DNA from 4 places in the Pseudomonas sp. MDT1-17 genome. Region 2 is predicted to be linked to each of the others. Evidence: predicted binding sites of a transcription regulator. Region 2 holds the regulator's gene; each other region holds the start of a gene.
What was found. Region 2 encodes FliA, which starts transcription of late flagellar genes. Its sites were predicted from a motif close to CTAAAGTTTNNNNNNNNNNNGCCGNTAA; they were not measured.

Region 1 (5,878 bases), 3.1 Mb from region 2:
CTATATCTGGTTCCTGATCAGTTTTCCCTTTTATTTGCTTTTTCTTTTCTTCGCCACACTCAACTTCAACTACCGGTCGCTGTACGCGCCCTCCGATTTTGGGAAAGGAAAGCATTTTTTAGAAGTGTTGGACAACGCTGATCGCGGTCAGCGGCCCGATAACCTGAAGGACCCTCCCTCCGGGATCGGAATTCAGACAAGCCTCTCGGCGCTACAGCACGTGAGCCTGACTGAGCCGCTAAAAAACCTGCACATCGTCGATGCGCGGTGGTTGAACAAAAAAATGGAGTTTGGCGCCTGGATTGAAAAAAATCTGCACCCACAGGGAAGCCCTGCGCAAGTGATCGTGTTTCTCACCTGTACCGATTCGGAGGCATTACTGAAGGAAAGCGCCCTCGCGCATTCAAAACAGACAAAGAACCGCAACGGCACAACGCTTTGCATTGCTTACAATTTGAGTTCACGGGGCTTGACGATTCTTGATCACTCTTTTTACCTGGCACGCAGCAGGTAACGCTTGAAGAGCTTTCAGAGAGAAGAAACAGAAGGAAGGTATTACAGAAACAAAAAGAACGCGGTTAAAACGATGTCCAGCAGGAAATCCCCCCTATTCAGATGTGTGGCCTTGTCATCGACAAGGCCACAACTCTATTACTGTCGTTTCACTACCGTCGTTCCACTACGGCTTCGATCATCTCAGAAAAGCTTCCGGCCTTTGTTCGCCGCAATACGCATGCGCAAGGCATTGAGCTTGATGAAGCCCGCCGCGTCGGCCTGGTTGTAGGCGCCGCCGTCTTCTTCGAAGGTCGCGATGTTGGCATCGAACAACGATTCGTCGGACTTGCGACCGGTGACGATCACGTTGCCCTTGTACAGCTTCAGACGCACAACGCCGTTCACGTGGGCCTGGGACGCGTCGATCATCTGTTGCAGCATCAGACGCTCAGGGCTCCACCAGTAACCGGTGTAGATCAGGCTGGCGTATTTAGGCATCAGCTCGTCTTTGAGGTGAGCCACTTCGCGGTCCAGGGTGATCGATTCGATCGCACGGTGAGCGCGCAGCATGATGGTGCCGCCAGGGGTTTCGTAGCAGCCACGGGACTTCATGCCAACGTAGCGATTCTCGACGATGTCGAGACGGCCAATACCGTGTTCGCCACCGATACGGTTCAAGGTCGCCAGCACGGTGGCCGGGGACATTTCGACGCCGTCCAGTGCGACGATGTCGCCGTTGCGGTAGGTCAGTTCCAGGTATTGCGCTTTGTCAGGAGCCTTCTCCGGGGAGACGGTCCATTTCCACATGTCTTCTTCGTGCTCGGTCCAGGTGTCTTCCAGCACGCCGCCTTCATAGGAGATGTGCAGCAAGTTGGCATCCATCGAGTACGGGGATTTCTTCTTGCCGTGACGCTCGATCGGGATGTTGTGCTTTTCAGCATAATCCATCAGCTTTTCACGCGAGAGCAGGTCCCATTCGCGCCACGGAGCGATCACTTTCACGCCTGGCTTCAAGGCGTAGGCGCCCAGTTCGAAACGAACCTGGTCGTTGCCCTTGCCGGTGGCGCCGTGGGAAATGGCGTCTGCGCCGGTTTCGTTGGCGATTTCGATCAGGCGCTTGGCGATCAACGGACGAGCGATGGAAGTACCCAGCAGGTACTCGCCTTCGTAAACGGTGTTGGCGCGGAACATCGGGAAAACGAAATCGCGCACGAATTCTTCGCGCAAGTCGTCGATGTAGATCTCTTTCACGCCCATGGCCTGTGCCTTGGCGCGTGCAGGTTCGACCTCTTCGCCCTGACCCAGGTCAGCGGTGAAGGTCACGACTTCACAGTTATAAGTATCCTGCAGCCACTTGAGGATCACCGAAGTGTCCAGGCCGCCGGAATACGCCAGAACGACCTTGTTTACGTCCGCCATGCCATTACTCCACGGGGTTCTACGGAAAGCCGTCAAGTCTACCGGTCATGCAGAATAATTTACAGAGGCGCGACAGCTTATGACGACGAAGCGACAGATTATGTCGAGTGGGCGACGGTGACGGCGGGTTCAGGAGGTCGACGCGGCGCTTGCCGATGCAGTGGCCTGAGGGGCTGGTTCTTCGGTGGGCGCAACCCGCGCGAGGTGCACATTGACCCGACGGTTCTTCGCCCGGTTGGTGGAGTTGGTATTGGGCGCCAACGGATAACGCTCGCCGTGGAAGCGCAGGGTGATCTGCGATTCCTGAATACCGTTGGCCTTGAAGTAGTCCATGACCGCCAGCGCCCGGCGGCGCGACAGGTCACGGTTGGTCAGGCGGTTGCCGCTGTTGTCGGAGTGGCCATCGAGTTCGATGTGGTTGACCGTCGGGTCGGCCTTCATGAATTCCAGCATCACTTGCAATTGAGTCTTGGCCTGCGCGTCGAGATCGATGCCTTCGCCGGGGAAGCCGATCTGCGATTGTTTGACCTGCTCGAAATTCTTCGGCAGCAGTTTTGCTACGCAGCCTTGGTAGTCGTTAAAGGCCTGGCTGAACTTGACCGGCAACAGACGCACCTCCGACATCCGGCCATCGCCAGAGTAATGTCGAACAACCGGACTGCGGCCATCCATCAAGCCACTGATCAAACGCCCGGCCTGTACTTGCGAGCTGTTGAACAGCACATTGCCACTGCCGATTCGCACGGAACCGAGGTTAATGTCGCCACGCCCTGGCTGCCAGGGTGCAGCCGCCGCCAGCAAGGTCGCCGAACCGCCGCCGATCATCGCGTTGTAGGCCTTCAGACGAAACGTCGCTTGCTCGCCAGCGCGGCGCACGAACTCACCGGAACCAAAATCGGTGATCGGCTGAGTCAGGCGGCACTCGAATTTGTCTCCTTCGACCGTCCACTCGATGCTTTCCAGACGGGTCTGGAAAGTGAGCGCCATCGCAGGAAGGCTGGCAAATACGCTGAGCAAGGCTAAATAACGCTGGCGCACGGGAGGCTCCACTGGCTTCTACAACAAAAAGACCGACACACACATGTTTACGGCATACCTGTTGGATATCGGAAGCTTCCTGCAAAACTTGATAGCGAGTGCCTGAGAGAGTCTTTTCCGGTAGCATTCCCCTCAGTTTGACCCGCCTGGAATCCCCTCATGTCCGACCGCCTGACCCTGCTGCGTCCCGACGACTGGCATATTCATCTTCGCGATGGTGCTGTGTTGACCAATACAGTCGCGGATGTCGCGCGCACCTTTGGTCGCGCCATCATCATGCCCAACCTGGTACCTCCGGTGCGTAACGCCGCTGAAGCCGACGGCTATCGCCAGCGGATTCTCGCTGCACGCCCGGCCGGCAGTCGCTTCGAACCGTTGATGGTGCTGTACCTGACTGACCGCACACAGCCCGAAGAAATTCGCGAGGCCAAGGCCAGCGGTTTCATTCACGCCGCCAAGCTGTACCCCGCCGGCGCGACCACCAACTCGGACTCCGGTGTCACCAGCATCGACAAGATTTTCCCTGCACTCGAGGCCATGGCCGAAGTCGGGATGCCCTTGCTGGTTCATGGTGAAGTCACCCGTGGCGATGTCGACGTGTTCGATCGCGAAAAAATCTTCATCGATGAGCACATGCGCCGTGTGGTCGAGCGTTTCCCGACGCTCAAAGTGGTGTTCGAACACATCACCACTGCCGACGCCGTGCAGTTCGTCAACGAAGCTTCGGCCAATGTTGGCGCGACCATCACTGCGCATCACCTGCTGTACAACCGCAACCACATGCTGGTGGGCGGGATTCGGCCGCACTTCTATTGCCTGCCGATCCTCAAGCGCAACACCCATCAGGAAGCCCTGCTCGACGCCGCCACCAGCGGCAGCGACAAGTTCTTCCTCGGCACCGACTCGGCGCCCCATGCCCAGCACGCCAAAGAAGCAGCATGCGGCTGTGCCGGTTGCTACACCGCTTATGCAGCGATCGAGATGTATGCCGAGGCCTTCGAACAACGCAACGCGCTGGACAAGCTCGAAGCCTTTGCCAGCTTGAACGGCCCGCGTTTCTACGACCTGCCGGTGAACACCGATCGCATCACCCTGGTCCGCGATGAGTGGACCGCCCCAACCAGCCTGCCATTTGGCGAGCTGACCGTAATCCCGCTGCGCGCCGGTGAAAAACTGCGCTGGCGCCTGCTGGAGGAACACGCGTGAGTGAAGACCATTTCGACGACGAACAGGAAGGTCAAGGCGGTGGAGGTGGTTCGCGCCACCCGATGGCTGAACGCTTCCGTGGGTACCTGCCAGTCGTTGTCGACGTTGAAACCGGTGGTTTCAATTCTGCCACTGACGCGTTGCTGGAAATTGCCGCGACCACTATCGCCATGGATGAAAAAGGGTTTGTGTTCCCCGATCACACCTATTTCTTCCGTGTCGAGCCTTTTGAAGGCGCAAACATTGAAGCGGCCGCGCTGGAATTCACCGGGATCAAACTCGATCACCCGCTACGCATGGCAGTGAGTGAGGAAACAGCGCTGACCGATATCTTCCGCGGCATCCGCAAGGCGCTTAAAGCCAATGGTTGCAAACGGGCGATTCTGGTCGGGCACAACAGCAGCTTCGATCTGGGTTTCCTCAACGCCGCCGTTGCACGCCTGGACATGAAACGTAACCCGTTCCATCCGTTCTCGAGCTTCGATACAGCAACCCTGGCCGGTCTGGCTTACGGCCAAACCGTACTGGCCAAGGCCTGCCAGGCAGCCGATATCGACTTCGACGGTCGTGAGGCCCACTCGGCTCGCTACGACACCGAGAAGACGGCCGAGTTGTTCTGCGGCATCGTCAATCGCTGGAAACAAATGGGCGGCTGGGAAGACTACAACGACTGATCTGTCGTCGGGTTTATCCCGCCCATAAAAAAAACCGGCCTCAACGGCCGGTTTTTTTATGCCTCAAACGTGCCTTACAGCGCAGCAGCGTTCTCGGTCAGGTAGGCCGCGACGCCTTCGGTCGAAGCGGTCATGCCTTTGTCGCCTTTTTTCCAGTTGGCAGGGCAAACTTCGCCGTGCTCTTCGTGGAATTGCAGAGCGTCGACCAGACGGATCAGCTCTTCAATGTTACGGCCCAGCGGCAGGTCGTTGATGATCTGCGAACGGACAACGCCTTTGTCGTCGATCAGGAATGCGCCACGGAAAGCCACGCCGCCTTCGGACTCAACGTCGTAGGCCTTGGCGATTTCGTGCTTCAGGTCGGCAGCCATGGTGTAGCGGACTTCACCGATACCACCATTGTTGACCGGGGTGTTGCGCCAGGCGTTGTGGGTGAAGTGCGAGTCGATCGAAACGGCGATCACTTCAACGTTGCGTGCCTTGAAGTCAGACATGCGGTTGTCCAGAGCGATCAGCTCGGACGGGCAAACGAAGGTGAAGTCCAGTGGGTAGAAGAACACCAGGCCGTATTTGCCTTTGATGGCCGACGACAGGGTGAAGCTGTCTACGATTTCGCCATTACCGAGTACGGCCGGTACGGTGAAGTCAGGGGCTTGTTTGCCTACGAGTACGCTCATTGGATATCTCCTGGTGTAAAAACGTGAAGAACTGGGCTCGCATCAGCCTGTCACCTTCAGGCGACAGCCCTGTGACACGAACCCGCTTCATAAGGACCGGCCATCATACACTGCGTTTTTGGCCTGTCCTTAACGGTTTTTTTGCCGGGGGAAATGCTGTCGACAGATCTTCCTTGTGATCGACGCTGAGGAGAAACCGTTCGTCAGCCCCCGACAAAAGCTTTCAGAAACCACTTTGACAATCATTCTCGTTAACATTAAGATCCATCGCAATTGAGTCACAACCAGCGACGGTTTTCACTTATGTATGTCTGCCTCTGCACTGGCGTCACCGACGGTCAAATCCGCGATGCAATCTATGAAGGTTGC
Region 2 (5,878 bases):
GCGGGAACGCAAACGCCTGGTTGCCGAGCATGACCATCAGCGTCGGCATGATCGCCAGGGTCAACGGGACCTTGATGACGATCTTCGAGCCCTGGCCCTTGGTCGAGTAGATGTTGATCGAACCGTTGAGCTGGGAAATCTTGGTTTTCACCACGTCCATGCCCACGCCACGACCCGATACGTCAGAGATCTCGGTTTTGGTCGAGAACCCTGGCGCAAAAATCAGGTTGTAGCACTCGGTGTCGCTCAAGCGATCGGCCGCGTCCTTGTCCATCACACCGCGTTTTACCGCGATGGAACGCAGGACGTTCGGGTCCATGCCTTTGCCGTCATCGGAGATCGACAGCAGGATGTGGTCGCCTTCCTGTTCAGCAGCGAGGATGACCTTGCCGCCGCGGGACTTGCCCGACGCTTCACGCTCTTCCGGCGATTCGATGCCGTGGTCGACCGCGTTGCGCACCAAGTGGACCAGCGGGTCGGCCAGGGCCTCGACGAGGTTCTTGTCGAGGTCGGTTTCTTCGCCGACCAGTTCCAGGATGATCTCTTTCTTGAGCTGGCGTGCCAGGTCGCGAACCAGACGCGGGAAGCGCCCGAAGACCTTCTTGATCGGTTGCATCCGGGTCTTCATGACCGCGGTTTGCAGGTCGGCCGTGACCACGTCGAGGTTCGACACGGCTTTGGACATGGCTTCGTCGCCGCTGTTGAGGCCCAGACGGACCAAGCGGTTACGCACCAGTACCAACTCGCCGACCATGTTCATGATTTCGTCGAGACGCGCGGTATCGACCCGCACGGTGGTCTCGGCTTCGCTGGCCGGTTTTTCCGCCGGTGGCGCGGCCGGGGCACGAGCCGGAGCCGGTGCAGCAGCAACAGGCTTCGGTGCTTCGGCTTTGGGCTCGGGCGCTTTGGCGACGGGTTTCGGTGCAACAGCCTTGGCCACCGGGGCCACAACCGAAGCGCTGGCGCCCGACACGGTACCGACTTCAGTGAACTTGCCTTTGCCGTGCAATTCGTCGAGCAGCGATTCGAACTCGTGATCGGAGATCAGATCGCTGCCAGCCGCTTTAGCGGTTGGCGCAGCCGGGACAGGCGCCGCAGCAATGGCCGATTCCAGCGCATCAACGGCAAAGTTGCCCTTGCCGTGCAGTTGATCGAGCAGTGCTTCGAACTCGTCGTCGGTGATATCGGAGCTGTCGCCTGCCGCTTTCGGGGCAACCGGTGCGGCGGGCGCAGGGACTACCGCATCGACGGCGAACTGGCCTTTGCCGTGCAACTGATCGAGCAACGACTCGAACTCGGCATCGGTGATTTCGTCGCTGGCAGCGGCATTACCCACTGGCAGCGGAGCAGCCGCCGGGGCCTCGGCCTGCGCCTTGACGGCGTTCAGCGAGTCCAGCAGTTGTTCGAATTCGTTATCGGTGATGTCGCCCGACTCGCTGTCAGCAGCCGGTGTCTCGACCACTTCGGCAACCGGTGCGGCTTCAGCAGTTTGCGGCTCGGCCAGACGGGCCAGAGCGGCAAGCAATTCAGGCGTGGCCGCCGTGATCGGGCTGCGCTCGCGGACTTCGGTGAACATGCCGTTCACCGCATCCAGCGCTTCGAGAACCACGTCCATCAATTCCGAGTCGACGCGACGCTCACCCTTGCGCAGGATGTCGAACACGTTCTCGGCGATGTGACAGCACTCCACCAGCTCGTGGAGCTGGAGGAAGCCGGCGCCTCCTTTTACAGTGTGAAAACCGCGAAAAATTGCATTGAGCAAGTCCGCATCATCAGGTCGGCTTTCAAGCTCGACCAGCTGTTCGGACAGTTGCTCTAGAATCTCGCCGGCCTCAACCAGGAAATCCTGAAGGATCTCTTCATCGGCGCCGAAGCTCATTAAGGGGGTGCTCCCGAGGTCTAAAAACCTAAAAAACCTAAAATGCTAAAACTCTAAAATCCTAGGCTGGATAACAAATCGTCCACATCGTCCTGACCGGACACAACGTCTTCTCTTTTATCGGCATGAATCTGCGGACCTTCACCCTGAGAGAGATGTTTTTGCGGATCTTTTTCAGCCAGCATCGCTTCACGGTCATGTTCGATGCCCGCAAAGCGGTCCACCTGACTGGCCATGAGCACGAGCTTGAGCAGGTTGCTTTCAACTTCGGTGACCAATTGGGTCACACGCTTGATCACCTGACCGGTGAGGTCCTGGTAATCCTGAGCGAGCAGAATGTCGTTGAGGTTGCTCGACACCACGCGATTGTCTTCGCTGCTGCGTGTCAGGAAACCGTCGACTCGCCGGGCCAGTTCGCGGAACTCTTCAGCCCCGACTTCGCGACGCATGAACCGTCCCCAATCGGTGCTCAAGGCCTGGGCTTCATTGCTCAGGCCGTTGACCAGCGGTGTGGCGTTTTCCACCAGATCCATGGTGCGGTTGGCTGCGGCCTCGGTCAGCTTGACCACATAGCCCAGACGCTCGGTGGCATCCGTGATCTGTGACACTTCCTCGGCTTGTGGCATGTTCGGGTCAATCTGGAAATTGACGATCGCGCTATGCAGCTCGCGAGTGAGCTTGCCCACTTCTTGATACAGGCCGCGGTCACGGGTCTGGTTGAGCTCATGGATCAGTTGCACGGCGTCGCCGAACCTGCCTTTTTCAAGGCTTTCGACCAGTTCGACAGCGTGTTTTTTCAGGGTCGACTCGAAATCGCCCTGTGAAGTTTCGATATGCTCCATAGCTCCCCCGTGGCGCAGTTTCTCAACCGATGCGTTCGAAAATCTTTTCGATTTTTTCTTTCAACGCCTGGGCCGTAAAGGGTTTGACCACATAGCCGTTAACACCGGCCTGGGCTGCCTCGATGATCTGCTCACGCTTGGCTTCAGCGGTCACCATCAGCACCGGCAGGTGCTTGAGCTTTTCATCGGCGCGCACGTGGCGCAGCAAATCGATACCGGTCATGCCAGGCATGTTCCAGTCTGTTACCAGAAAGTCGATGCTGCCACTGTTGAGAACCGGAATGGCAGTGATGCCGTCGTCAGCCTCGACCGTGTTGGTGAACCCAAGGTCACGCAACAGGTTTTTTATGATCCGCCGCATCGTTGAGAAGTCATCAACGATGAGGATTTTCATGTTCTTGTTCAATTCGACCTCCAAGCAGTCTTAAACGCGCCCAGCACCTGGACGCGCCATTTCAATCAATCCGGCAAAGCACTCAATGACTGTCTGGAGCACAACAGATCGGGACCCGTGCGGTTCAACACCCCACCAGCCGCGTTCGCAGTGTCCCCACACTGCCTTCAGCGCGCTCGCCACTCCCCCAAACGCCCCCGCAAACGGGCCGCGCACTGGCTGTGTAACTGGCTGACCCGAGATTCGCTGACCCCCAGGACCTCACCGATTTCCTTGAGATTCAACTCTTCGTCGTAGTACAGCGCCAACACCAGTCGCTCACGCTCCGGCAAATTGGCAATCGCGTCCGCCAGTGCCATCTGGAAGCGTTCATCTTCCAGGTCGCGCGACGGCTCGAGATGAGCACTGGCACCATCCTCGTGCAGCCCTTCGTGTTCGCCGTCTTGCAACAGATCGTCGAAACTGAATAACCGGCTGCCCAGGGTGTCGTTCAAAATCCCGTAATAATCGTCGAGACTCAATTGGAGTTCGGCCGCAACCTCGTGATCTTTAGCGTCACGACCGGTTTTAGCTTCAATCGAGCGAATGGCGTCGCTGACCATCCGGGTATTGCGGTGGACCGAACGTGGCGCCCAGTCCCCCTTGCGTACTTCATCGAGCATCGCGCCGCGGATTCGAATGCCCGCGTACGTCTCGAAACTCGCGCCTTTGCTGGCGTCGTATTTGGTCGACACTTCAAGCAGGCCGATCATCCCGGCCTGGATCAGGTCTTCGACCTGGACACTGGCCGGCAGACGCGCCAGCAAGTGGTAGGCAATGCGTTTAACCAGTGGCGCGTAACGCTCGATCAGCTCGTACTGCGCGTCACGTGCCGATTTCTTGTAGAGGTTGTAGCCGCTGGCTGTCATAGCACCGGTCCTGCCGTTTGTTGCACGAGGCGCTCGACGAAAAACTCCAGGTGCCCACGCGGGTTGGCAGGCAATGGCCAGGTATCGACCTTCTGTGCAATGGCCTTGAACGCCAGGGAGCACTTGGAACGCGGGAAGGCTTCATAGACGGCGCGCTGTTTCTGCACGGCCTTACGCACGCTTTCGTCGTAAGGCACCGCACCGACGTATTGTAAGGCGACGTCGAGGAAGCGATCCGTGACCTTGGTCAACTTGGCAAACAGGTTGCGACCTTCCTGCGGGCTCTGGGCCATGTTGGCCAGGACGCGGAAGCGGTTCATGCCGTAATCGCGGTTTAGCAATTTGATCAGTGCGTAGGCATCCGTGATCGAAGTCGGTTCGTCGCAGACCACCAGCAAGACTTCTTGCGCTGCGCGAACGAAACTGACGACAGAGTCGCCAATGCCCGCAGCGGTGTCGATCACCAATACGTCGAGGTTGTCGCCGATATCGCTGAACGCCTGGATCAGGCCGGCGTGTTGGGCCGGGCTCAGATGAACCATGCTCTGTGTGCCGGACGCCGCCGGGACGATGCGGATGCCGCCAGGGCCCTGCAACAGTACGTCGCGCAGCTCACAGCGGCCTTCGATCACGTCGGCTAACGTACGTTTGGGTGTCAGTCCCAGCAGGACGTCGACGTTCGCCAGCCCCAGATCGGCGTCCAGCAGCATGACGCGCCGGCCGAGCTCAGCTAGAGCCAGGGACAAGTTCACTGACACGTTAGTTTTCCCGACGCCACCTTTGCCGCCGGTCACCGCGATCACCTGTACGGGATGCATGCTGCCCATGAATTTTCTTTACCTTGTCTTACTTGACGGAGGCCACATTACTGGCTGCGCGTTCAAAAAATGAACAATGCATGGCAGACCATCGATGTAGGTACAAAAACTGTTCATTAATACCTCAGCCGACCTGCTTGGTCGGGCTGTGGTAAATATCAGCGAACATGTCAGCCATGGCTTCTTCGCTGGGTTCTTCCTGCATTTGCACGCTGACGGCGCGACTGACCAACTGATGACGACGCGGCAGATGCAAATCATCCGGAATCCGCGGGCCATCAGTCAGGTAGGCCACCGGCAATTCATGACTGATGGCCAGGCTCAACACCTCACCCAGACTTGCCGTTTCATCCAGTTTAGTCAGGATGCACCCGGCGAGGCCGCAGCGTTTGTAACTGTGATAAGCGGCTGTTAGAACCTGTTTCTGGCTGGTGGTTGCCAACACTAGATAATTCTTCGATTTGATCCCACGACCGGCCAGGCTTTCGAGCTGCATGCGCAGTGCCGGATCGCTGGCCTGAAGGCCCGCGGTATCGATCAGCACCACGCGCTTGCGCAGCAAGGGTTCCAGCGCCTGCACCAGTGACTGGCCCGGGTCGACGTGAGTCACCGACACATTGAGGATCCGGCCAAGGGTCTTGAGCTGCTCCTGAGCACCAATACGGTAGCTGTCCATGCTCACCAGCGCGATATTCTGCGCGCCGTACTTGAGCACGTAGCGGGCGGCGAGCTTGGCCAGCGTAGTGGTCTTGCCCATGCCGGCAGGGCCGACCATGGCAATCACACCGCCCTCTTCCAGCGGCTCGATTTCCGGTGTGGCGATCATCCGCGCCAGGTGCGCCAGCAACATGCGCCAGGCCTGACGAGGTTCTTCAATATCGGTAATCAGCGCCAGCAAATCGCGCGACAACGGGCCGGACAGGCCGATGCGTTGCAGGCGACGCCAAAGATTGGCCTGGGCCGGACGGCTGCCTTGCAGCTGATTCCAGGCCAGGGAGCCGAGTTGCACTTCCATCAGTTCGCGCAAACTGTTGAGT
Region 3 (5,878 bases), 3.5 Mb from region 2:
GTGCGCCGTGGGCGAGATCGGTCTGGATTACTTCATCGAAACCCTCGATCGCGCGCGCCAGCAGGCGTTGTTCGACGCGCAGCTGCAACTGGCGGCGGACTTCAATCTGCCAGCGCTGATCCATGTGCGACGCAGCCATGCGGCGGTGATTGCCACGCTTAAACGGTTTCGCTTGAAACGCGCGGGGATTATTCATGCCTTCGCCGGCAGCAAAGAAGAAGCCCGCGAATACATCAAGCTCGGTTTCAAACTGGGCCTGGGCGGTGCCGCAACCTGGCCTCAAGCCCTGCGCATGCACCGTGTGCTTGCCGACTTGCCGCTTGAGTCGGTGGTACTGGAAACCGATTCTCCGGACATGGCGCCCGCCATGTTCCCCGGCCAACGCAACAGCCCGGCTCATTTGCCGGCGATCTGTTCTGCGTTGGCCGGGATCATGGCGATCAGCCCCGAGCAATTGGCCGCAGCCAGCACGGCCAACGCCTGTGAGCTGTTCAACTGGCGTTGATTACACCCGAAACGCGCTGATCAGCTGCTTGAGCTCCACCACCTGAGCCGACAACGCACGACTGGCATCTTCGGTCTGGTGCGCCCCTTCGGCGGTGCGTTCACCCGCGCGGTTGATCTCGACAATATTCTGGTCAATGTCGTGAGCCACTGCTGTCTGTTGCTCCACCGCGGCAGCGATTTGCTGGTTCTGATCGACGATCATGCCGACGGCGCCGAGGATGTTCTCCAGCGCTTGCTGAACCTTCTCCGACTGCCCCACGGTGCCGTTGGCCATCTGATGACTGGTACCCATCGCCTTCACCGCAGCGCCGACACCACTGTGCAGCTTGGCGATCATCTGCTCGATTTCTTCGGTCGATTGCTGGGTGCGCTTGGCCAATGTCCGGACCTCGTCCGCCACCACCGCAAAACCACGGCCCTGCTCACCGGCGCGAGCAGCTTCGATGGCCGCGTTGAGCGCCAGAAGGTTGGTCTGTTCGGCGATGCTCTTGATCACCTCCAGCACACGGCTGATGGACTGGCTGTCGCTGGCCAGTTGATTGATCACCAGCACCGACTGATCGATTTCAGTGGCAAGGGCGGCGATGCTGCCCTGCTGAGACTCCACCAGTCCGCGACCACTGATGGTCTCGTCGTTGACGCTATGGGCGCTGCTGACCGCTGCTGCGGCACTGCGGGCCACCTCAAGCGAGGTGGCCGACATCTGGTTCATGGCCGTGGCGACCTGTTCGATCTGAGTGCGCTGCCCCGCCACCGCCTGGTTGCTCTGGGCGGAAACGGTCTCCACCTGCCCGGCCTGGCGCTCGACCTCACTGACGGTCTGGCCGACCCGCTCGATCAAGTCATGGATTTTCTTCACGGTGCCGTTGAACACCTCGCCCAACTCGCCCAGTTCATCGCGACTGTTCGCGCTGAAGGTCTGCGTCATGTCACCCGCCGCCACCTTGTCCATCACTGCGCCAAGACGCTTGAGGGTGGTGCGGGTCGAGGCGTAGAAACCGCCGTAGAGGTAAAAAATCAACACAAACACCACCGACAACGCCACAGCCTGCAAGACCATGTGGGTGCGGTTCTGCTCCAGTCGCTGTTGTAACTGGATGCCGAGAAAACTCAGGGTAGCTTCGTTGAGTTGGTAGGTCTGGTCCATCAGGCCTGTGACCTGATCGTAAAAGCCCTGCCACGGCGTATCGAGCGTATCGGCCATCACGACCTGTTCTTCGAACAGTTCACTGGCCTTTTTCAACGACGCCTTGCTGCTATCGGCCTGAACAGCCAGGGTTTCCCGTGCTGCTTTGCTGGAACCCAGCGCGTCCTGCAACTTCAGGGCATATTCGGCCTGCAGTTTTTCGATCTGCGCCAACAACTCATCAAAACGGGTACTCGATGCCGAGTTGAGAAAGCCCTGCCCCAGCGAAAAAGAGCCCATCGCCCGGCCTTCACCCAGAATTTGGGTAACGGGCGGGGTGACATTGGTAATGAGTTCGCTCAGCTGGCGCATGTCGCTCTGGGTGTCGCGGCTGAGGCCAGCCTGACTGGCGATGATCTGGCTGAAAATCTGCGCATTGCCGAGCAGCTTGCCGATCATTCCGCTTTTACTTTGCAGGGAATTTTCCGCTTGCTGGACCTTGAACGCGGCGATCATTTCATCGCGCTTACTATCAAAAACGATGATCTGCTCGGGGTCAGTGGTCATCGCCGTCAGCCCTTGCAAACGGCTCAGCACACTTTGCCCCAGGCTGCTGATCTGCGACTCGACATTGCCGGCCTTACCGGATTGACCGAGCGTGACGTTGATCTGCACCAGATTGTTCAGGGTTTCCAGATCGCGCCGTAACGAAAGACTGCTGCCCAAAAGGTCGAGACTCTGCAGTTCGACCTGGGTGCCCTGGAATTCACGATAGGAATCGCGCACCAGATAGAAATTGGTTACCAGCATCGGCACAAGGAACAGCACGCTGATCAGGCTGAACTTCATGCCAAAGCTCAGGCGGTTCATCAGCGCGACAGCGGGATAGAGCAAGCTCTTCACTGGAGGTCTCCCTTTGATTTCTTATTTTTATTGGCAGGCGCGGGTCGACAGCAGATAGCCACTATTCGGCGCTAACTGTGTATAGCTTAAATCGGCGGGAGGTTTTGTAACTTAAGGTTAACGACACGGCGCACGCGGTCTTGTAATTGGATGGACTCGCCCAAGCCGAGGCGTCAATGCGCCACGGTGGCAGTCTAAACAGCCAACGACAGCGAGGGCGAGTCCATCCAATTACAGGATTGGTGTAATCAGGGAAGGACAGTCCACAACGCAAAACCGGCGTACCAGAGCACCGCCGCACGCAGCAACAGTTCCCAGATCCGGTCGAGGCTGTTGATGCCGTCAGGCCCGACCACCGGCGCTGGAATTTCACCGGCCACCAGTCCGACCTTCTCGATCAATTGGGCGGCGCTGATGTTCCAGTTCAGCAGTTCATGCAACATCACCCGGCTGACCGCGACAAAGTTGCCGACCAACGCAAAACTCGCCGCCAGCAGACGCACCGGCACCCAGTCGAACGCATGACGCAGTTGTGCGGCGCGTTCAACCACGGCCGGGTTCTGCCCGTGCTCTTCGGCCAGGGCCAGCAGTCGATAGCTCAGGGCTGCGACCGGACCCAGCAGGAAGTACCAGAAAATCACCGCGAAAAAGCTCTGATAAGCCTCCCACAGCAGATGCCCTTCGACCCGTTCCAGCAGTTGTTCGCCGCTATCGGCGCAAATACCCAGGTCGCGTTCCGCCACATGAGCGGCAGCTTGCAGGTCTTCCCGGCGCCAGGCATCGCGAAACGGCCCGAGACCGGCCAGCAGATCACCGCGGCCCAAACTGTAAATCACCACTAGCAGGTGCACCGGCAACGCCAGCAGACCGTAAGCCACCGGGTCCAGCACCAGCAGCAGCAAACCCAACAGTGCGACTGGCAACAAAACCAGGATCACCAAGATCAGCCACGGATTTTTCGCCAGACGCGGATTGACCTCAAGCTTGTTCAACTCGCGGACCCAACCGCCATCGCGCTGAACCCGATGGCGCAGGGCCGAGAACTTCTCGATCCAGACCGCCAACAGCAACACCAGAAAACTCATTGTTGTTCCTCTTTTGCCAGGGCAGCGCGATAGCGTGCCCAGTCGAACGCGGGTCCCGGGTCGGTTTTACGCCCGGGTGCGATGTCGCTGTGCCCGCAGATGCGCTGTGCGGTGATGGCCGTGAAGGCGCTTTGCAGCTGCCGGGTCAGGGTCGTCAATGCTTGATACTGAGCGTCGGTGAACGGCAGATCATCCGTGCCCTCTAGTTCGATGCCCACGGAAAAGTCGTTACAGGTTTCCCGCCCTTCGAAACTCGAAACGCCGGCATGCCAGGCACGCTCAAGACAAGAGACAAACTGAGTGACCGTGCCGTCACGTTCGATCAGAAAGTGCGCAGACACACGCAGGTCGGCGATCCCTTCAAAGTAGGGATGCTCCGTGACATCCAGGCAATTCTGGAAAAATTCCTGCACCTTGCCGGTGGCGAATTGCGCTGGCGGCAAACTGATGTTGTGGATCACCAGCAGGGAAATTTCGCCCGTGGGGCGCGCATTGAAGTTGGGCGAGGGGCATAAACGCACACCCTGGCACCAACCGCTCGCGGGGTCCAACTGCATACAGGTTCCTTCAACGACGATTGTGTTGGCGCCCAGTATGCCGTGATAGACCCTCGGGGCGCGATCACTTGCCGCGATTGAGGCGCCGCAGGTTACCGATCACTGACTCCAGCGCCCGGTCAAACAGCAAAGTGTCGTCCAGCGCTCGCACCGCGCCACAACGGAATTCCAGAGCCAGACCGGTGCGGTTGCGCTCCAGCACTTTCATTCCGGTACGATCGACGAAAATGTACTTGCCGGTGGCTTCGATGATCGCCGCGAGTTTGCAGCGTAAGGTGTTCTCGTCGCCTTCCTGAAACTCGACCCAGCACCCCAACCGCAACTGATCGACCTGAAGCAGGCCGGCATCGTCCTCCGGCAAACGCACTGACGTCGTATCGACCGGCCCTTCGTCGGCGGTTCGCAGGACGACTTCCTGCAGCACTTCGACCATGACCGGCGTATCGACAGACTGTTCAAGCTTTTGCCCTGGACGTTCGAACAGTTGAACGTGCAAGGCTTCCAGCTCACTGAAAAACTCGCTGGTGGCGAACGGATCGAATGCCGAACTGCTCAGCCCGTCGCGCAACGACTTGAGCAACCCCGGCACCAGCGTCAACAGGCGCAGGCTCGCATCGGACTCGGCATGGCGCTGTACGCTCCAGATCAAGTGCGCCATGGTCTGCACATCGGCGTGCCACTCGGCTGACTGATCGCCGTGCTTGAGGCACGTCAGCAGCAACACTTGGCTCCAGGCGTCCTGGACAAACACCACCACCCGTTGCGGCAATACTTTGCCCAACAAGGCCTGATTCAGCACCTGTTCGACGCGCTGGCGGGCCAGTTCAGTCCTGGCGCGGCCTTCTTCGGCGTCACGGGTACGTTGCTCAAGCAACTCACTGCGACGGCGCTCGTCGCTGGTGAAGGCGAGAAAATCCGCCAGCGATTCGGAAAAAACCGCCGGATCATCGACAAAATCATTCAGCAACCGTTGCACCACTTGCTCGATGCGCAGATACAGGCTGTCGCGCTCATGGTCATCGCACTCGCCCCACCCCATGGCTGCGGTGGCGATTTCGTTGAGCAGGCGCCGGGCGGGGTGACTGCTGCGGCTGAAAAAGCTCTTGTCGAGCACCGCCACTTTCAGCATCGGGATCTGCAAACGGGCGATCAATGCCTTGAGCGAATCCGGCAGGTTGCGGTCATCGAGGATGCATTCGAAGAGCATCGCGATCAGGTTGATCACGTCTTCATCAGCCACCCCGACCACGCGTGACTTGCCACTTTTGACGCTGACCCGGGTCAGCAGTTGTTCGAGCTGGTTTCGCAGATCGAAGTCTTCCCGGGCTGCCGGCGTCGGCACGTATTGCTGCAAGTGCGAGAGCAGGCGCAGCAGGTCGCGGGTGGAAATCGGCTGCGTCTGGGCACTGGCTTCAAGCGTCGGCGCGACACTGCCCCGCACGTGAAACAGCAATTGCTGCAACGCGGCGAAGACTTCCTGCACGCTGTCGTCGATCGGCGGAGCACCGGCGCGGGTGTTGGCCTGAGCGGGTTCAACACCGGCGCTGGCGGCCGCACGATCCGTGGCCCGCCGCGCAGGGGCAGGTTTGAGGTCGGGTAGAACACCGGTGGCGATCAGCAACTGATTGGCTTCGGCGTAGAGCTGACTGGCATCCCTGAGCACGTAGCGCTCGAACAGCTTGAGGATGATCAGCTTGACC
Region 4 (5,878 bases), 2.8 Mb from region 2:
CCGATCCGCCGCCCGAAGACCCTGATGCACCCCGTGAGCAAAGTTTCACTGAGGCCAGGCCGTAAATCGAAGGCATAAAAAAACGGGCAGTCACCGCAAGGGACTGCCCGTTTTCTATTGAAGCGTCGTATTACATGTCGTCTTTGTCGAAGCGTCGTGCTTCGCGCTGAAGCTGATAGACGAACCGTTCGACCTGGCGCTGCACCAGCCCGCTCATGTTGTGAAAGCGAACGCCGGCGAAGGTGGTGGAGATCCTTTCTTCGAAGTGCAGGTAACGCAATTCGACCGGTGCCGTCATGTTGCCAAAGGGCAGGGCGGCGACGAAGCGGTCGTAGACCTGACCCAGTTGCAGGCTGCCCGTGATGTCGCCTTCGAAGCGCAACTTGCAGCCGGTGGCCGAGATGTCCAGGAGCTTGCCACTGATCGGCGACTTGAGTTTTTCACCACCCAGATCGACGTTGACCAGTTGTGCCAGCTTCAATGCAGCACGGAATGCATTTCGGCGCTGATGGTAAACAACCTCGCTGGGAAGGGCGCCGCGATAGCAGCGACCGCCACCGGATTCATCGATGGTCATCGGGCCGTTGCTTTCCCAGGCAATACGCACGCCGTCGTGAAAGCCTTCTACCTTGAACGGTTCGCCGGCCAGCAGGAAACGTTCACCGTCGCGGGGAATCATTTCGTCCAGGGCCATCATGTTGCTTTCACGGTCAAGGTCCACCAGATAGCTCTGGAAGCGCTGGCTGCGCTCATGGAACGTGATGATCAGCGGATCATGGCTGTCTTGCAGCTGGCGCAGGTTGCCGGAGATCTCCAACGGCGTGGTGAGCACCTTGGGTGGCTGCGGAGCATCTTCCGCGCTTAAGGCATTGAACACGGTTCATCAATCTCCAGACAAAATATGACTACGGCTGGCCAGCATATTGCCAGCATGTTACGCGTCTTGATAGTGCTCGCTTTTCAGCAGGCTCAAGCCTGACTGAGCGGGCGTGGCTTCGCAAGCATGGAGGTTGATCCGCGTGCATCATAAAGCGCTGGCGGCTCACCGCCGTTGAGGATTTTCAGCTGATTGGCCGTCGCGGCCTGTTGCACCAGGATCGACTGGCCATTCTTGACGTTGGCCGCCTGGCACTGCGCCAGGAGATCGGTCAGCACATCGCTCTGCTCCAGTAACTGGTCGCCAATACTCGAATGGCTGGCAAGTTGCTCCAGGCCGTTGCGGTTGGTCGGCAGATTGAGGCTGGCGAGAATTTCACTGCGCTTGCGGCCATGCTGATCGAGCAAAATGATCAATGCCTGTTTCTGCGCCAGAATTTCTTCGAGCAGTGGCATGTCGCGACCGTGCAAGGCGAGGGACTCGGTTTGCAGTAACTCCAGCAAATGCTGGGCTGGAGCGAAATCGTCGGTGATCAGTTGCAGTAAATTAGAGTCGTGCATGGCTGGCCTTGGGTTTTAAGCGTCCAAAAGCCTGGCGCGGGCCTTGGCCTAGCGCTGGGCTTCGAAGTTGAGCAGTTTGCTGGCTACACGGTTGCTGTCGACTTTGTAGCTGCCATCGGCAATCGCTGCTTTCAACTCGGCCACACGGGCGTTGTCGACGGCAGGCTGATCGCGCAGCTTGTCAGTGACCTTCTGCAACTGTTGAGCCTCATTGCTGAGATGTACCGATTCCCCGCTTTTGGCGGTACCGGCCTGTTCGGCCGGGGTATTCAGCGGCGCGGATTTGCCGGTTTCGGCGGTTTCCTTCGCGGTGCTGGTACGTGTACTGCCGGTAAGTGACGGGGAACTGTTTAAACGGCTGAAATCGATGACCATGATAAAAAAACCTCTGGGTATTTGGACGCTTGCCATGTTTTCGGCCATACCCGGAAAAACTTTAGGCCCATTTATCAATGAGCTTGCGCGCGTCAGCGCTTGCCCTGCATGGGGCACAGTTTAGGCAACAGTCGAGTGGCGCGCCACATCTTAGGCAACAGTCGAGTGGCGCGCCACATCTTCACAAACAGAGCGTTCTACATGGCCACTTCCACCTGGCCGGGCGCGGTGACTTGCGCCTTGATGACCCGCTGGGAGTTGAGGTTTTTCACCCGAATCTGTTCGCGCAGGCCGCCGTTGGACAGCGCTTCACCCGGCATGCGTACGCTGAGCGTACCGCTGCGGGCGGTAATCACCACCTGGTCGCCCTTGCTGATGACTTCTGCCTGTTCCATGTGCACCAGGGTCATGACCTGATCGGCGACCATTGGTCGGGTAAGTTTATGCCCGATCGCCTGATCGACAGAAGTCAGGTAACCCTGGTTGATCAGGCTGATGTCACGCTCGCGCAAGGTCACATCGTCGGGCTCGACGATACCGGCGCGCCGCAGCGGGCGGGTGGTGGTCACAATGTCGCGAAACAGGCGCACTTGAGCGGGTACGAAGACGGTCCAGGGCGACGCGCCCTCGCAGCGAACCTTGACCGTAACCCGGCCCAGCGGCTTGGCCGGGCTCTCCAGGGACGCTGTCAATTCCTTGTCGCACATGGGCATCCGCAGTCGCGGATCAAGCTGGTTGACCTGGATTTCGTAGCGGCCTTGCGTTTGACTGGTCGCCAGATAGTCTTCTACGGAGAATTCAAGAAAGCCCTGAGTGACGCCGATAAGCATGTCAGGCAAGGTAACCGCGTCAGCAAGGGCAGGGCTGCCAGCGTTGAACAGGCAAACGGCCGACATCGCGCACAGTAGTGTGCGAGCGTTTGATGTCAGGCGTCGGAAAAATGTCGGTTCTGTGTTCATAAGAGTTAAAAAGCAAGCGCCGTGCCGTTTAGTGATGAATGCGCGTCGCAACACACTTAAGCGTTGGTGTAGGAGTCTGTGCATGGCTGGGGTAATGGATGCGGTAAACCAGCGCACGCAACTGGTAGGGCAAAATCGCCTTGAGCTGTTGTTGTTCCGTCTTGACGGCCAGCAGCTGTATGGGATCAACGTGTTCAAGGTTCGGGAGGTGCTGCAATGCCCCAAACTGACGCTGATGCCAAAATCCAGTCCTGTCGTGTGCGGTGTGGCAAGTATTCGGGGGGCGACCATTCCGATTCTTGATCTGGCGATGGCGACCGGCTCCGGTGCGCTGAAAGATCAAAGCAATCCCTTCGTGATCATCACGGAGTACAACACCAAGACCCAGGGTTTCCTGGTGCGATCGGTGGAACGCATCGTCAACATGAATTGGGAGGAGATTCATCCGCCACCCAAGGGCACGGGACGCGATCATTACCTGACGGCTGTGACTCGGGTCGACAATCAGTTAGTCGAAATCATCGACGTCGAGAAAGTGCTGGCAGAAGTGGCGCCGACACCGGAAGCGATTTCCGTCGGCGTGGTGGATGTCGAAACCCAGCACAAGGCGTTGTCCTTGCGGGTACTGACGGTCGATGACTCGTCGGTGGCGCGCAAGCAGGTGACCCGTTGCCTGCAGACGGTCGGTGTCGAAGTGGTGGCGTTGAACGACGGTCGGCAAGCGCTGGATTACCTGCGCAAACTGGTCGACGAGGGCAAGAAGCCGGAAGAAGAGTTCCTGATGATGATTTCCGACATCGAGATGCCGGAGATGGACGGGTACACCCTCACGGCCGAGATCCGCAACGACCCTCGCATGCAAAAGCTTCACATCATCCTGCATACTTCGTTGTCGGGTGTATTCAATCAGGCGATGGTCAAGAAGGTCGGTGCCGATGACTTCCTTGCCAAATTCCGTCCTGATGACCTGGCATCCCGGGTAGTCAACCGGATCAAAGCAGCAGACATCAGCTAAGGGCCTTCTGCCCTTGGCGGTTAACACGATTTAAGAGGCGGCATCTTTGTCTACGGGTAATTTGGATTTCGAACAGTTCCGGGTCTTCCTGGAAAAAGCCTGTGGCATTTTGCTCGGTGAAAACAAGCAATACCTGGTCTCGAGCCGTCTCAACAAACTGATGGAACAGCAAGGCATCAAGTCCCTGGGTGAGCTGGTCCAGCGCATCCAGACCCAGCCGCGCAGTGGTTTGCGCGAGATGGTGGTGGATGCCATGACCACTAACGAAACCCTGTGGTTTCGTGACACCTATCCGTTTGAAGTCTTGAAGAACAAGGTGCTGCCCGCAGCGATCAAAGCCGCCCCTGGCCAGCGTCTGCGGATCTGGTCGGCGGCGTGTTCGTCGGGTCAGGAACCGTATTCGCTGTCGATGTCGATCGATGAGTTCGAGCGCGTGAACCTGGGCCAGTTGAAGATGGGCGTGCAAATCGTTGCCACCGACCTGTCCGGCACCATGCTGACCAACTGCAAGACCGGCGAGTACGACAGCCTGGCCATCGGCCGTGGTCTGTCGCCCGAGCGCCTTCAACGTTACTTCGACCCGAAAGGGCCGGGGCGCTGGGCAATCAAGGCGCCGATCAAGAGCCGGGTGGAGTTTCGTTCGTTCAACCTGCTGGACAGCTACGCGAGCCTCGGCAAGTTCGACATCGTGTTCTGCCGCAACGTGCTGATCTACTTCTCCGCCGAGGTGAAGAAGGACATCCTGTTGCGCATTCACAGCACGTTGAAGCCAGGCGGTTATCTGTTCCTCGGTGCTTCCGAAGCGCTGAACGGTTTGCCGGATCATTACCAGATGGTCCAGTGCAGCCCGGGGATCATTTACCAGGCGAAGTGATGCAAAAGCGTCAGGCATAAAAACGGGAGCCCTTTGGGGCTCCTTTTTTATGCCTGACGCTTTTGCATCACGTAGGAGCTGCCGAAGGCTGCGATCTTTTGATCTTGATCTTGATCTTGAAAAGCAAAATCAAAAGATCGCCGCCTTCGGCAGCTCTTACCGGGAGGCGAGCGGCAGAAAAGCGGCAGGCGGCGGAAATCGGTTGCCGCTTTTCTGGCATTGCCACATTGCCACTGCCCGCAAAGCCCCGGTTTACGGCCTTTTTTTAATTGGCACGACGCTTGCTTTGTCCATGTTACGAAAAATCAGGTCACCCGAAGGTTTCCCGACATGAGCATCAGCTTCGATAAAGCGCTCGGTATCCACGAACAAGCCCTGGGCTTCCGCGCTCAGCGTGCTGAAGTCCTGGCCAACAACATCGCCAACGCCGACACCCCGAACTACAAGGCTCGGGATCTGGACTTCTCGAAAGTGCTCGCCGAGCAAAACGAGAAAACCAAAAGCGGTTCTTTCGCCTTGAACATGACCAACAACCGTCATATCGAAGCCGAAGGCCTGGGCAATGGCGACGAGTCGTTGCTGTATCGCACGCCGATGCAACCGTCGATCGACCAGAACACCGTGGACGCCCAGCTTGAGCAGTCGAACTACGCGGAAAACGCCGTCGGCTTCCAGGCCAGCTTCACCCTGCTCAACAGCAAATTCAAAGGGCTGGTATCAGCCCTGCGCGGAGAGTAAGCCATGTCTCTATCCAGTGTTTTCAACATTGCCGGTAGCGGCATGAGTGCCCAGACCACTCGCTTGAACACCGTCGCCAGTAACATCGCCAACGCCGAGACCGTCTCGTCGAGCATCGACCAGACCTACCGTGCCCGTCACCCGGTGTTCGCCACCATGTTCCAGGGCGGGCAGAGCGGCGGCAGCGACTCGCTGTTTCAGGACCAGGACGCAGCAGGCCAGGGCGTGCAAGTGCTGGGCGTGGTCGAAGACCAGAGCAACCTTGATGCGCGCTACGAGCCGAACCATCCGGCGGCCGACGCCAAGGGCTACGTCTACTACCCGAACGTCAACGTGGTGGAAGAAATGGCTGACATGATTTCCGCGAGCCGCTCGTTCCAGACCAACGCCGAAATGATGAACACCGCCAAAACCATGATGCAGAAGGTCCTGACCCTCGGTCAGTGATAAGGGGCGACTCAGATGAGTGTGACCGATACC

Region 1: a site for FliA is predicted at 3,018-3,045, ahead of ACYZTX_RS24670 (flagellar protein MotY). Genes of this name have one in related genera too.
Region 3: a site for FliA is predicted at 2,625-2,652, ahead of ACYZTX_RS26350 (methyl-accepting chemotaxis protein). Genes of this name have one in related genera too.
Region 4: a site for FliA is predicted at 1,850-1,877, ahead of flgM (flagellar biosynthesis anti-sigma factor FlgM). Genes of this name have one in related genera too.

Annotation. Positions count from the first base shown of each region.
Region 1 covers NZ_JBUBVM010000001.1:5,315,013-5,320,890, forward strand. The annotation lists gene ACYZTX_RS24660 (hypothetical protein) at 1-514, shown strand, start outside; gene ACYZTX_RS24665 (argininosuccinate synthase) at 697-1,914, opposite strand; gene ACYZTX_RS24670 (flagellar protein MotY) at 2,044-2,952, opposite strand; gene pyrC (dihydroorotase) at 3,112-4,158, shown strand; gene rnt (ribonuclease T) at 4,155-4,832, shown strand; gene ACYZTX_RS24685 (peroxiredoxin) at 4,907-5,509, opposite strand; gene ACYZTX_RS24690 (bacterioferritin-associated ferredoxin) at 5,813-5,878, shown strand, end outside.
Region 2 covers NZ_JBUBVM010000001.1:2,239,474-2,245,351, reverse strand. The annotation lists gene ACYZTX_RS10395 (chemotaxis protein CheA) at 1-1,879, opposite strand, end outside; gene ACYZTX_RS10390 (protein phosphatase CheZ) at 1,933-2,721, opposite strand; gene ACYZTX_RS10385 (chemotaxis response regulator CheY) at 2,744-3,115, opposite strand; gene fliA (RNA polymerase sigma factor FliA) at 3,283-4,023, opposite strand; gene fleN (flagellar synthesis regulator FleN) at 4,020-4,850, opposite strand; gene flhF (flagellar biosynthesis protein FlhF) at 4,966-5,878, opposite strand, start outside.
Region 3 covers NZ_JBUBVM010000001.1:5,698,293-5,704,170, forward strand. The annotation lists gene ACYZTX_RS26345 (TatD family hydrolase) at 1-505, shown strand, start outside; gene ACYZTX_RS26350 (methyl-accepting chemotaxis protein) at 506-2,536, opposite strand; gene ampE (regulatory signaling modulator protein AmpE) at 2,785-3,621, opposite strand; gene ampD (1,6-anhydro-N-acetylmuramyl-L-alanine amidase AmpD) at 3,618-4,178, opposite strand; gene ACYZTX_RS26365 (DUF1631 domain-containing protein) at 4,243-5,878, opposite strand, start outside.
Region 4 covers NZ_JBUBVM010000001.1:5,037,414-5,043,291, reverse strand. The annotation lists gene ACYZTX_RS23375 (MFS transporter) at 1-65, shown strand, start outside; gene ACYZTX_RS23370 (flagellar brake protein) at 131-877, opposite strand; gene ACYZTX_RS23365 (flagella synthesis protein FlgN) at 970-1,437, opposite strand; gene flgM (flagellar biosynthesis anti-sigma factor FlgM) at 1,486-1,812, opposite strand; gene flgA (flagellar basal body P-ring formation chaperone FlgA) at 2,010-2,771, opposite strand; gene ACYZTX_RS23350 (chemotaxis protein CheV) at 2,854-3,786, shown strand; gene cheR (protein-glutamate O-methyltransferase CheR) at 3,833-4,660, shown strand; gene ACYZTX_RS23340 (hypothetical protein) at 4,710-4,994, shown strand; gene flgB (flagellar basal body rod protein FlgB) at 4,991-5,398, shown strand; gene flgC (flagellar basal body rod protein FlgC) at 5,402-5,845, shown strand; gene flgD (flagellar hook assembly protein FlgD) at 5,861-5,878, shown strand, end outside.